One region of the Streptomyces luteireticuli genome, then DNA from elsewhere that is predicted to be linked to it. Evidence: riboswitches for the same ligand, from Rfam matches in the RefSeq annotation. Region 1 holds a riboswitch; each other region holds the start of a gene.

Region 1 (3,285 bases):
TCTACGGGACATGGCGCGCCTATGACACCCCCAGCGCCACGCAGGACCACTTCGGCAACACCAACCTCATCCCCTTCATCGGGGAGAAGGGCTACATCGGCCTGACGGCCTTCGTCCTGAACGTCGCCGTCACCGTCGTCCTGACGCTCGTCCTCAAGGCCCTCAAGGCCCCGGACGGCGTGGACGAGACGAAGCCCTCCGACTACACGGCGGACGCGGGCGACCCCGACGTCGCCGTGGAGCTCCCCCCGGCCACGGCGGGCGCACCGGGCGGCCACTGAGAAACGGCCGGGCCCACGGGCCCGGCCGTCCCCCTCCCCCTGTCAGGCGGCGGCACCCGAAGGCGTCAGACCGAGCGCCCGGAAGGAGACCCGCTGGTCGAACCAGAGCAGCCCCACGGTCAGCGCGGACATCACCAGCCCCAGGGCCAGATGACCGGCCGCCGATTCGACGGTGGCACCCACGGCCCCGAGCACGACGTGCAGCGCGACCCGCAGCCCGATGAGCCCGAAGAGGATCTTCCGGGCGCGGGAGTTCTTCAGCATCGCCTTGAGCAGCTTCCTGCGCCGCCGCAGGACCGTCAGCCCCACCGCGATGTTCACCGCCCCGAGCGCGGCGAGGACCATCCAGGCCCCGTCCCACGCCTTGTAGAAGTCGAAGGCGGCCCCCATGGCCCCCTCGAAGGCGAAGAACCACACCGGAAGCGGCTTCAGCTCCGGATCGAGCGCGCCCTGCCCGGCCCCGGCCTGCTGCTCGGTGATGGTGCCGCTCATCGTGCCCGCCCCCGTGCCGCTCATCGTGTCCGCCCCCGTGTCGCTCATGGTGTCCGCCCCGTCGTGGTGTCGCCGTCCCGTCCAACACCCACGATCATTCCCTCCCCCGCCCTCCGGCGGCAGGTCCGCCCGTCACCGGCCGGAGATGACAAAAGTCAGTGCGGCCGGTGACGGGCGAACGGCCGCCCGCGCACCGCCCCTACGCTTCCGTGAAGCGGGGCCGCCCTCCCCCGCCCCCCGCGGCCTCTCCGGCCGTCGCACCCGCGAACACGCCACCGTCTAGCACATTCCGCGACCGTCTCATGACGCGCCGACACAACATGTGGGGGTACACGCGACGGGCAGCACTAGATGTATGCTCGTCCTCGCTGTCGCCGCAGGGGAATCCGGTGGAAATCCGGAACTGTCCCGCAACGGTGTACGTGTGGAGATATTGCACCCACGCCGCAGTCCGAGGACCTGCCGACAGTACGCCCTCGCCGGCCCGCCGCCGGTGTGCGGTGTCGAACCACGTCCGGGCCTCGAGGGTTGGGCCGGTGGACGCCTGCGCGCATGCTTCCGTACGTCACGTACGCGCCCCGCATGCCCGTGTGCGGCCCCGTGCGCTCCCGAGCGGCCTCCAGCCGAGTGAGGGAGAGCAACACGTGACGATCGCGCCCGTCGATCCGGTCTCAGCGCAGGCGGAGGAGTCCGTCGACGCTCCCGGGACCGCGCTGCTGCGCACCCTGACGGAACTCACCGCCGACCTGCCCGCCACCGACCCCGGCAAGGTCGCCGCCGCCGCGCTGCGCGGCCGGCACGCCGGGTCGGACGAGGCCGAACTGCGCTCGCTGGCCACCGAGGCCGCGGCCGGGCTGATCGGCGAGGAGCCCGAGTACTCGCGGCTCGCCGCGCGGCTCCTCACGCTCGCCATCGCCGAGGAGGCGGGCGGGCAGGGCGCGGTCTCCTTCTCCGCGTCGGTCGCCACCGGGCACCGCGAGGGCCTGATCGCCGACGACACCGCCGCGTTCGTGCGCGAGCACGCCGAGCGGCTGGACGCGCTGGTGGACGCCGCCCTGGTCGACGGCGCCGACGACCGCTTCGGCTACTTCGGCCTGCGCACCCTGCACAGCCGCTACCTGCTCCGCCACCCGATCACCCGGAACGTGATCGAGACCCCGCAGCACTTCCTGCTGCGCGTGGCCTGCGGCCTCGCCGAGACTGCTGATTCAAAAGAAGCCTCCGTCCGGGCGCTGGAGGACGTCGCCGAGCTCTACCGCCTCACCAGCACGCTCTCGTACCTCCCCTCCTCCCCCACGCTCTTCAACTCCGGTACGCGGCACCCCCAGATGTCGTCCTGCTACCTGCTGGACTCGCCGCTGGACGAGCTGGACTCGATCTACGACCGCTACCACCAGGTGGCGCGGCTGTCGAAGCACGCGGGCGGCATCGGCCTGTCCTACTCCCGCATCCGCTCGCGCGGTTCGCTGATCCGCGGCACCAACGGGCACTCCAACGGCATCGTGCCGTTCCTGCGCACCCTCGACGCCTCGGTCGCGGCCGTCAACCAGGGCGGCCGGCGCAAGGGCGCGGCCTGCGTCTACCTGGAGACGTGGCACGCGGACATCGAGGAGTTCCTGGAGCTCCGCGACAACACCGGTGAGGAGGCGCGCCGTACGCACAACCTCAACATCGCGCACTGGATCCCGGACGAGTTCATGCGCCGGGTCGAGGCGGACGCCGAGTGGTCGCTGTTCTCCCCGGCGGACACCCCGGACCTGGTGGACCTGTACGGCGACGAGTTCGACGCCGCGTACCGCGCGTACGAGGCCGCGGGCAAGGCCGTCAAGACCATCCCGGCGCGGGTGCTCTACGCCCGGATGATGCGCACCCTGGCGCAGACCGGCAACGGCTGGATGACGTTCAAGGACGCCGCCAACCGCACCGCCAACCAGACCGCCGAGCCCGGCAAGGTCGTCCACTCCTCCAACCTCTGCACGGAGATCCTGGAGGTCACGAACGACGGCGAGACCGCGGTCTGCAACCTGGGTTCGGTCAACCTGGCCGCCCACCTGGGCGAGGACGGCGAGATGGACTGGGAGCGGCTGGACCGCACCGTCCGCACCGCCGTGACCTTCCTCGACCGCGTCGTGGACATCAACTTCTACCCGACCGAGCAGGCGGGCGCCTCCAACTCCCGCTGGCGGCCGGTCGGTCTGGGCCTGATGGGCCTCCAGGACGTCTTCTTCCGGCTGCGCCTGCCCTTCGACTCCCCCGAGGCGAAGGCGCTGTCCACCCGGATCTCCGAGCGGATCATGCTCGCGGCCTACGAGGCGTCGGCCGACCTGGCCGAGCGGCACGGCCCGCACGAGGCCTGGTCCGCCACCCGCACCGCGCGCGGTGTGCTGCACCCGGACCACTACCCCAACACCGAGCCCACCTGGGCGGAGCGCTGGGACGCGCTGCGCGCCCGGATCGCCGCCGTCGGCATGCGCAACTCGCTGCTGCTGGCGATCGCCCCGACGGCGACGAT
Region 2 (3,285 bases), 4.5 Mb from region 1:
GAGGTGACGGTCTTGGTCCGGGTGTAGAAGCGGACGGCGTCCGGGCCGTGCTGGTTGAGATCCCCGAAGCCGGAGCGCTTCCAGCCGCCGAAGGTGTGGTAGGCGACGGGCACCGGGATGGGCACGTTGATCCCGACCATGCCGGTGTTCACCCGGCGGGCGAAGTCCCGCGCCGTGTCCCCGTCGCGGGTGAAGATCGCCACGCCGTTGCCGAAGGGGTGCTCGCTGGGCAGACGCAGGGCCTCGGCGTAGTCGGCGGCGCGCACCACGGACAGCACCGGGCCGAAGATCTCCTCGCGGTAGACGCGCATGCCGGTGGAGACGCGGTCGAAGAGGGTCGGGCCGATGAAGAAGCCGTTCTCGTGGCCGGGCAGCGTGAAACCGCGTCCGTCCACGACGAGTTCGGCGCCCTCGGTGGCGCCGATGTCGACGTAGCGGCGCACCCGGTCGAGGGCGTCGCGGGTCACCAGCGGGCCGAAGTCGGCCCCGGGGTCGTCGGAACGGCCGACGCGCAGCGCGCCGATGCGCTCCTTGAGCCTGGCGACGAGCCGGTCGGCGGTCTCCTCGCCGACGGGGACGGCGACGGAGATCGCCATGCAGCGCTCGCCCGCCGCCCCGTAGCCGGCGCCGACGAGAGCGTCGACGGCCTGGTCGAGATCGGCGTCCGGCATCACGATCATGTGGTTCTTGGCGCCGCCGAAGCACTGGGCGCGCTTGCCGCGGGCGGCGGCGGTGGCGTAGACGTGCGCCGCGACCGGTGTCGACCCGACGAAGCCCACCGCCTGCACCCGCGCGTCCTCCAACAGCACGTCCACCGCGGTCCTGTCACCGTTGACCACATTGAACACACCCGCCGGCAGCCCGGCTTCGGCGAAGAGCTCGGCCAGCCGCAGCGGGACGGAGGGGGCGCGCTCGGACGGCTTGAGGACGAAGGCGTTGCCGCAGGCGAGGGCGGGCGCGGCCTTCCACAGCGGGATCATCGCGGGGAAGTTGAACGGCGTGATCCCGGCCACGACACCGAGCGGGGCGCGCAGCGAGTGCACGTCGATCCCGCCGCCGGCATTGTCGGTGAACTCGCCCTTGAGCAGGTGCGGAATTCCGGCCGCGAACTCGACGACCTCCAGACCGCGCTGGAGGTCCCCATGGGCGTCGGCGAGGGTCTTGCCGTGCTCGGCGGACAGCAGCCGGGCCAGGGAGTCGCGCTCGTCCTCCACGAGCTGGAGGAAGCGCAGCAGGACGCGGGCGCGGCGCTGCGGGTTCCAGTCGCCCCACGCGGGCTGCGCGGCCGCCGCGTTCGTGATGGCGGCCGCGGTCTCCTCGTAGGAGGCGAGGGGCACATGCGCCTGTACGGAACCGGTGTTGGGGTCGTACACCTCGGCGTGGAGCCCCGATGTTCCGGGGGTGCGCACGCCGCCGATGAAGTGGGTCAGTTCGCGGACCAAGGGGAGCCTGCTCTCGTCGGGTGAGATCCAGGGGACGGCACGGCAGAGCCCCTGCGGGGCGGGCCGTGGGACGCGAAGGCCGAAGGGCCGGGGGAGCGTTACGACAACGCGCGGGGGCGCGTGCGCTCCGTCGGATCACCCGGGTCGTGGGTGCGGACCGGTGCCATGCGTGTCTGCTCCATCCTCGTGGACAACACGGAACACCCCGCGGCCGGTATCCTGACTCCCGGATCCCCGCGCCCCGTCCGCCTTCCCGACAGCCTTGTGCCAGTGGCGTGTTCGCGACGGTGCGCTCCCCGGTCACAGTGGCGGGACCGTGCCGGATTCACACCGGCTTCCCTGCACCGCGGGCCTTGGTCACGACGATATAGTTGGACGTCCTAGTAAGTCCATCCCCTCCGGGGACGAGTGATCGACGGCACGTGGGATCGCCGCCCCGTGCAAGGAACGTGCCCGCATCCGCGGTGGGAAGGGCGTTCGATGGGACGGATGTCCCCTCGCGTCACCTTCGCCAGAACAGGTGGTGCGTCACGCCGCTCGGGCTGGGCACGACTTCCAGGTGAAACCGGTCGAGCAGCTCGTCGGGGGACTCCCAGAGGCGCAGTCCGGACCCGAGCTTGACCGGCGAGACCGCCACATGCATGGTGTCGACGAGGTCGGCGTCGAGGAACTGCCGGATGGTGGTGACCCCGCCGCCGAGCCGGACGTCCTTGCCCTGTGCCGCTTCCCGCGCCCGTTCGAGGACGACGGCCGGGGCGCCGTCGACGAAGTGGAATGCGGTGTCGGAGAGCGTGAACGACGGACGCGTGTGGTGGGTCATGACGAACACCGGCGTGCGGAACGGGGGCTCCTCACCCCACCAGCCGCGCCACTCATGGTCCTGCCAGGGCCCGCGCTGGGGCCCGAACTTGTTGCGGCCCATGATCTCGGCGCCGATGTTGCGTGCGAAGTCCCGCGTGAAGTAGTCGTCGAGGCCCCGGCTCCCCCCGGGGTCCGTGCGCATGGGCCAACTCGCCGTCGCTCCGGCCCAGGCGAACAGCCTCTCGGGATGATCCTGGCCGAACGGCCGCTCGAGACTCTGGTGCTCACCGGCACCGATTCCGTCACTCGAGACGTTGAAGTTCATGACTCTCAGCAGTTGATCCATGTGTTCCCTCGTCAGGTCCTGTCGCGTCATCATGTGGCGAGGCGCCGCATATCATGATGTCGGATGGGACGTGGCCGGATCGGCAGCGGCCCACAGACTCTCTCCGAGGGCCACGCCGTTACAGTCGGTGACTTCTTCACCGCGGGCACCGAAAGGCCGGTCGCGCGCATGCGTACGACCAGCAGCCGTCAACCGGCCGTCGGCACGCCCGCGTTGGCGAGGACCTCCCCCGCAGGCAGGGCCACGCTGGCGGCCGCGGTCAGGCCGGTGGCGGCCAGGTGGGCGTCCGCGATGCGCAGTCCGGCCGCGTAGCCGGCGAAGTCGGGGAGTCCCACGGGCTCGTGTCCCATGAGGCGCGCGCTGTCGTCGCCGTAGATGTACGGGGGCAGGTTCTGCATCCCGGCCACGTCGATCGCGGCGGTGATCTTCTCGTGGGCGGTGTCCAGTTCGGCGCCGGTGAGCCGGGTGGCCCAGGGGCCCATGGCCTGTTCACCGGAGAGTTCGCGGACGAAGGCCTCGGCCAGGCCCTCGGCGACGACCTGTTCGCCGACCGTGACGGTCATGGGGTTCCAGGCCACGTTCGCGTAGCGGACGTTGTGGTGGAGTTCGTGGGCGGCGGCGTGGCCGATCTTCTCCAGGGCCGTGTCGGTGGGCCATATCAGCAGGTGGATCGCGCCGGGGATCCCGCCCATGCCG
Region 3 (3,285 bases), 1.4 Mb from region 1:
GGTGCTGCGGCTCCTCGCGGAGGAAGCGGCCGCGCTGACGGAGGAGCAGCCCGGGGCGCGGGCGGAGGAGGCGCGGCACGCCGTCGCCCGGACGGTCCTCGGGGCGGAGCCGCCGGGGGCGTTCGGGCCGGACTTCGCGGCCGCCCCCCGGGCGCGGGGCCGGGCGCGCGCCTGAGCCCCGGCCCGGTCGGCGGGGGCTCGGGCGCTTACAGGGAGCGCTCAGATGCCCTGGCCCGCGAAACCCTCCCGCCACGTCGGGTACTCCGGGGTCCAACCCAGCTCCCGGGCGCGGGAATTGAGCGCGCCGCGCTCCCACGGCTCACCGCCGCCCGGCACCGGCTCCGGCGCCGGGACGCCCAGCGCCCCCGCGAGCACCGGCAGCCACTCCCGGCCCCGCGCCGGCTCGTCGTCCACGACGTTCACCGGGCCGGACGGCCAGTCGAGTGCCGCGACCGCCGCGGACGCCGCGTCCGCGACGTGGACGAAGGAGCTCACGGCGTCGTTCGCCTCGATGCCGCCGAGGAAGGCGGCCGGTTCGCCGCGGAGCGCCGCGGCGACCGCGCCGCCGGGGGCGTACCAGGTGCCGGGGCCGTAGAGGATGCCGTACCGCAGCACGACCGCCGTCCCCAGCTCCGCGACGGTCTCCTCCAGGGCGCGGATGCCGCCGACCATCGAGGCGCGCGGGGCCTCGGGGGAGTCGTCGAGGGGGACGGACTCGTCGGCGGGGGTGCCGCCGGGCGCGTAGGCCCAGGCGACGGACTGGGCGACGATCCGCCGGACGCCGGCGGCGCGGGCCGCGTCCACCAGGTTGCGGGTGCCCTCGCGGCGCAGCCTTATGTTGGCGCGGCCGTCCGCCCCGGCCAGGTCGGTGAGTTGGTGGATGACAGCGTCCGGCGCGGCGTCGGCCACCGCCCGCCGTACGGCGTCCGCGTCGAGGACGTCCGCCCGGACCGCGGAGGCGCCCATGCACCGCACGAGCTCGGTCCCCTCCGCCGTCCGGGAGGCCCCGGTGACCTCGTGCCCGGCCTTCAGGAGGAGGGGGACGAGCAGGCGGCCGACGGCGCCGGTGGCGCCCGCGACGAAGATGCGCATGGAAAGGGTCCGTTCGTGCGTGGTGTGCGGTGGTACTTGGTGGTACTCGGTGGTACGTGGCCCAGGCTAGAGCGGAATGCCGTCTCGCATTTGGGCCATTCGCGAGCCGGATGCGTGGGCTACTCGGGAGGGATGAGTTCCAGATCACTTCCCCGGGCGGGCCGGCAACCCCTACGCTGACGGTGCAGCTGGTTCGCCCTGCCCGCCAGGCAGACGCGTCGCAAGAGGGAACCCGGTGGGAATCCGGGACTGCCCCGCAGCGGTGAGTGGGAACGACCGCCGTCATGAGCACTGGGATCCGCGAGGACCCCGGGAAGCGACGGCCAGTAGGAACAGGCACGGCGCCCGCGAGTCCGAAGACCTGCCACTGCCCGTGCGCGTATGGACGCGCACGGAGTTCCGGTGACCTCGTGGGCGGGTCGGCGAACGCGATGGCCGTACCCGGCCGTTCGCTCCTTCGCCTTGCGCGCACCCGTCCCGGGACGCCGCTCAGTGCTCGCGAAGGAGAGTGTTGTGACCAGCAAGTCCGCAGCCGCGGCAGCACGGGCCACCGTGTACGGCTACCCCCGACAGGGTGCCGGCCGGGAACTGAAGAAGGCCGTCGAGGGTTACTGGAAGGGCCGTGTCGACGCCGGTGAACTCCGGCGCACCGCCGCCGCGCTGCGCGCCGCCACCTGGCGGGGCCTCGCCGGGGCCGGCGTGCACGAGGTGCCGACCGGCGACTTCTCGTACTACGACCACGTCCTGGACACGACCGTCATGGTCGGCGCGATCCCCGCCCGGCACCGCGCCGCCGTCGAGGCGGACGCCCTGGACGGCTACTTCGCCATGGCCCGGGGGACGCAGGACGTCGCGCCCCTGGAGATGACCAAGTGGTTCGACACCAACTACCACTACCTGGTACCCGAGTTGGGTCCGGACACCGTCTTCGCGGCCGATTCCGCCAAGCAGGTCGACGAGTTCCGGGAGGCCCGCGCCCTCGGTCTCGACGCACGCCCCGTCCTCGTCGGTCCCCTCACCTACCTTCTGCTCGCCAAGCCCGCCCCGGGCGTCGACGAGGGCTTCGAGCCGCTGACCCTGCTCGACCGGCTGCTGCCCGTCTACGCCGAGGTCCTCGCCGACCTGCGGGCCGCCGGTGCCGAGTGGGTCCAGCTCGACGAGCCCGCCCTCGTCCAGGACCGCAGCCCGGCCGAACTCAACGCCGCCGCACGGGTCTACCGCGACCTCGGCGCCCTCACCGACCGGCCCAAGCTCCTCGTCGCCTCCTACTTCGACCGGCTCGGCGACGCCCTGCCCGTCCTCGCCAAGGCCCCCGTCGACGGGCTGGCCCTGGACTTCACCGGGCCCGCCGCCGGGAACCTCGACGACCTCGCCGCCGTGGGCGGCCTGCCCGGCAAGCGGCTGGTCGCCGGTGTCGTGGACGGGCGCAACGTATGGATCAACGACCTCGCCGGGTCGCTCGCCACCCTCGCCACCCTCCTCGGCCTCGCCGACCGGGTGGACGTCGCGGCGTCCTGCTCGCTGCTGCACGTCCCGCTCGACGTCACCGCCGAACGGGACATCGACGGACAGATCGTCCGCTGGCTCGCCTTCGCCCGCCAGAAGACCGCCGAGGTCGTCCTCCTGGCGCGCGGACTGGAACGCGGCACCGACGCCATCGCCGCCGAACTCGCCGCCAACCGGGCCGACCTGGCCTCCCGCGCGGGCTCGCCCATCACCCGCGACCCGGCCGTGCGCGCCCGCACCGCCGCCGTCACCGACGCCGACGGCCGCCGCTCGCACCCCTACCCCGGGCGGGCCGCCGCCCAGCGCGCCCGGCTCGGCCTGCCGCCGCTGCCGACGACCACCATCGGCTCCTTCCCGCAGACCACCGAACTGCGCACCGCCCGCGCCGACCTGCGCGCCGGACGCATCGGCACCGAGGGCTACGAGGAGCGGATCGAGGCCGAGATCCGGGAGGTGATCTCCTTCCAGGAGAAGGCCGGGATCGACGTCCTGGTGCACGGCGAGCCCGAACGCAACGACATGGTCCAGTACTTCGCCGAGCAGCTCACCGGCTACCTCGCCACCCAGCACGGCTGGGTCCAGTCCTACGGCACCCGCTACGTCCGTCCGCCGATCCTCGCCGGCGACATCTCCCGCCCCGGGCCGATGACCGTCCGCTGGACCTCCTACGCCCAGTCGCTGACCGGC
Region 4 (3,285 bases), 4.4 Mb from region 1:
CGGACCGGCGTCCCCGTGCGCAAAGCGCACCAAGCGGCCCCCCGCGCGGTACGCAGGCCGACGGCATGGCCGTCGCCGCCTTCGTCCTGGGCCTGATGGGGCTGCTGGTCTTCAACGTGGTGCTCGGCCCGCTGGCCCTGGCCCTCGGCGGCCTCGCCCTCGCCCGGGGCACGGCCCGCCGCGGCCGGGCCCTCCTCGGCCTGACCCTGGGCGCAGCCGACCTGCTCGTCCTCCTGGCCCTGACCCTGGCGGACCACACCGTCTCCTGGAGCCTGGGCGGCTGACCCCTCGCACTGCCGTGCACCGGCGCGAACGGGCGGCCGCACGCCCGCACTTGCCGCGCGCTCCCATGCGTTGTTGCATAGGTATTGCAGGTGGAAATCGGCCGCGCCTACGGTGTGCCCTTCCTGGTACGCCCAAGGAAGGGAACCCGCGATGACCACTGGCTCTTCCACCGTCACGGGCCTGCGACCGTCCCGCTGGCACCGGGTCTCGGGAGCGATATCGCGCCACGAATGGCGACGGCTCGGCGGGATGGCGGCCGTCGTCGTCGCCCTGCACATCGTCGGCTGGTTCACGCTCGTCGCGCTCGTCGCCCCCGGGCACTACAGCCTGGGCACGAAGTCCTTCGGGATCGGCATCGGCGTGACCGCCTACACCCTCGGACTGCGGCACGCCTTCGACGCCGACCACATCGCCGCGATCGACAACACCACCCGCAAACTGATGCACGCCGGACAGCGGCCGCTGTCGGTCGGCTTCTGGTTCGCCCTCGGCCACTCCAGCGTGGTCTTCGCCCTCGCCTTCCTGCTCTCGCTCGGCGTCCGGCAGCTGGCCGGGCCGGTGGCGGACGAGGGCTCCGGGCTGCACGCCGTCACCGGCTGGATCGGCACCACCGTCTCCGGCGCCTTCCTCTACGCGATCGCGATCATCAACATGGTGATCCTCGCCGGGATCTGGAAGGTCTTCCGGCGGATGCGCTCCGGCCACTTCGACGAGGCGGCGCTGGAGGAGCAGCTGAACAACCGCGGCCTGATGAACCGCCTGCTGGGCCGGGTGACGAAGGCGATCACCCGGCCCTGGCAGATGTATCCGCTGGGCCTGCTGTTCGGCCTGGGCTTCGACACCGCCACCGAGGTCGCCCTGCTCGTGCTGGCGGGCTCCGGCGCCGCCTCCGGCCTGCCCTGGTACGCGATCCTCTGCCTGCCCGTACTGTTCGCGGCGGGCATGACGCTGCTGGACACCGTCGACGGCACGTTCATGAACTTCGCCTACGGCTGGGCCTTCTCCAAGCCGGTCCGCAAGGTCTACTACAACCTCACCGTCACCGGCCTGTCCGTCGCCGTCGCCTTCCTCATCGGCACCGTCGAACTCCTGGGCCTCCTCGCCGACAAGCTCGGTCTCCACGGGCCCTTCTGGGACTGGATCGCCGGCCTGGACCTCAACGTCGTCGGGTTCGTCGTCGTCGGGCTGTTCCTGGCGACCTGGATCCTCGCCCTGGTGGTGTGGAAGGCCGCCCGCATCGAGGAGAAGTGGAGCGCGCACGTCCGGCCCGAGCGGGTGACCGTCGCCGACTGACACACCGGGCAGCGGACGCCTGCTGTGACTTAACCTGGAGGACGCAGCCGGTTCGCCCTGCCCGCCAGGCAGGCGCGTCGCAAGAGGGAACCCGGTGGGAATCCGGGACTGCCCCGCAGCGGTGAGCGGGAACGACCGCCGTCATGAGCACTGGGATCCGCGAGGCCCCCGGGAAGCGACGGCCAGTAGGTCAGTGAAGGATGCCCGCGAGTCCGAAGACCTGCCGCTGCCCGCGCGTGACCGCCACGCGCGGTCCGACCGGTGGCCCCGAGGGAGGGCGACGCGGGGAACACACCGGCACGCACCGCACCGCGCGCCGGGCCCTCCGCGCCCGCCCGGGGCCCGCGACGCGACGCGCGAAGGAGAACTCCGTGCCCCGGCAGCCGACCGCCCCCACCGGGGAATCCCCCCGGCCCGCCCCCTGTGTCCTCCTCAAGCCCGGCGAAACGTTCCTCAAGGGCCGCAACCGGGAGCGTTTCGAGCAGCGGCTGCAGGACAACCTGCGGTACGCCCTACGCGGCGTCGGCGGATCCACCTGGATCAGGACCACCCAGAGCGTGACCGTGCTCGGCGGGCAGGTCCCCGTGGCGGAACTGGTCGAACGGGCCCTCCGCGTCATCGGGTTCAGCGTCGTGGAACCCGCGGTCCGGGTGCCCAGCACGGTCGAGGACATCGGCGCGACCGTGCTGGACGCCCTGGACGGACTCCGCGCCGGACGCCCCGGCCTCACCTTCGCGGTCCGCGCCCGCCGCCGCGACAAGGACTTCCCCCTCACCTCCACCCAGCTCGAACGCCACGTCGGAGGCGTTGTCCACGAGACCCTCGGGCTGCCGGTCGACCTCCGTACACCCGACGTCCGCGTCTCCGTCGAGGTCGGCCGGCACGAGACCTACCTGTCGTGGGAGCGCCACAAGGGACAGGGCGGCCTGCCCGTGGGCAGCGGCGGCCGCGCCCTCGTCCTGCTCTCCGGCGGCTACGACTCGCCCGTCGCCGCCTACCGCGCCATGCGCCGCGGCCTGCGCTGCGACTTCGTCCACTTCACCGGCGCCCCGTACACCAACGCCTCCTCCGTCTACAAGGCATACGCCCTCGCCCGCGAACTCAACCGCTACCAGCCGGGAGGCCGGCTCCATGTCGTCGCCCTCGGCACGGCCCAGAAGCAGCTGGCCGTCGCCGGCGCCGGCAAGCTCCAAGTGATCGCCCAGCGGCGCCTGATGATCCGCACGGCGAGCGCCCTCGCCCGGCGGACCGGCGCCGAGGCCGTCGTCACCGGCGACAGCCTCGGCCAGGTCGCCAGCCAGACCCTCGCCAACATGGCGACCATCGACGAGGCCGCCTCCCTGCCCGTCCTCCGCCCGCTCCTGGGCTGGGAGAAACAGGAGATCATCGACGAGGCCCGGGCCATCGGCACCGCCGCCGTCTCCGTCCTCCCCGACGAGGACTGCTGCAAGCTCCTCGCCCCGGAACGGGTCACCACCCGCGCCCGCGTCCCCGATGTGCAACGGGTCGAGAAACGGCTCGACATGGACGAGGTCATCGAGGGGCTGCTGCGGAACGCGCAGTGCCTGCGGCCGGGGGCGGACGAGGACGGAAGCGACGCCGACGCTTCTTAGTGGAGGTTTCATCCTGGGCGTGGTGTCTCATCCTCGGGCGTTGAGGTGCGCCAGGTTTGGGTGGTTTCTCCGGTGATCCGGCGGGCCATGGTGT

The links. Region 1 has a riboswitch for cobalamin ahead of AB8735_RS24735 (ribonucleoside-diphosphate reductase subunit alpha). Riboswitches for the same ligand answer to the same signal wherever they lie in the genome.
Region 2: linked by a shared signal. The riboswitch ahead of AB8735_RS04455 (CoA-acylating methylmalonate-semialdehyde dehydrogenase) and the one ahead of AB8735_RS24735 (ribonucleoside-diphosphate reductase subunit alpha) in region 1 are both predicted to bind cobalamin.
Region 3: linked by a shared signal. The riboswitch ahead of metE (5-methyltetrahydropteroyltriglutamate--homocysteine S-methyltransferase) and the one ahead of AB8735_RS24735 (ribonucleoside-diphosphate reductase subunit alpha) in region 1 are both predicted to bind cobalamin.
Region 4: linked by a shared signal. The riboswitch ahead of thiI (tRNA uracil 4-sulfurtransferase ThiI) and the one ahead of AB8735_RS24735 (ribonucleoside-diphosphate reductase subunit alpha) in region 1 are both predicted to bind cobalamin.

The regions. Positions count from the first base shown of each region.
Region 1 is NZ_CP167927.1:5,497,618-5,500,902, reverse strand. It holds gene mctP (monocarboxylate uptake permease MctP) at 1-281, shown strand, start outside; gene AB8735_RS24740 (hypothetical protein) at 324-821, opposite strand; cobalamin riboswitch at 1,112-1,255, shown strand; gene AB8735_RS24735 (ribonucleoside-diphosphate reductase subunit alpha) at 1,418-3,285, shown strand, end outside.
Region 2 is NZ_CP167927.1:1,046,616-1,049,900, reverse strand. It holds gene AB8735_RS04455 (CoA-acylating methylmalonate-semialdehyde dehydrogenase) at 1-1,442, opposite strand, end outside; cobalamin riboswitch at 1,634-1,813, opposite strand; gene AB8735_RS04450 (dihydrofolate reductase family protein) at 1,945-2,589, opposite strand; gene AB8735_RS04445 (DUF2268 domain-containing protein) at 2,778-3,285, opposite strand, start outside.
Region 3 is NZ_CP167927.1:6,875,063-6,878,347, forward strand. It holds gene AB8735_RS30895 (malate synthase A) at 1-175, shown strand, start outside; gene AB8735_RS30900 (NAD-dependent epimerase/dehydratase family protein) at 220-1,092, opposite strand; cobalamin riboswitch at 1,265-1,476, shown strand; gene metE (5-methyltetrahydropteroyltriglutamate--homocysteine S-methyltransferase) at 1,606-3,285, shown strand, end outside.
Region 4 is NZ_CP167927.1:1,128,732-1,132,016, reverse strand. It holds gene AB8735_RS04795 (hypothetical protein) at 1-284, shown strand, start outside; gene AB8735_RS04790 (HoxN/HupN/NixA family nickel/cobalt transporter) at 502-1,578, shown strand; cobalamin riboswitch at 1,660-1,800, shown strand; gene thiI (tRNA uracil 4-sulfurtransferase ThiI) at 1,950-3,191, shown strand; gene AB8735_RS04780 (IS5 family transposase) at 3,200-3,285, opposite strand, start outside.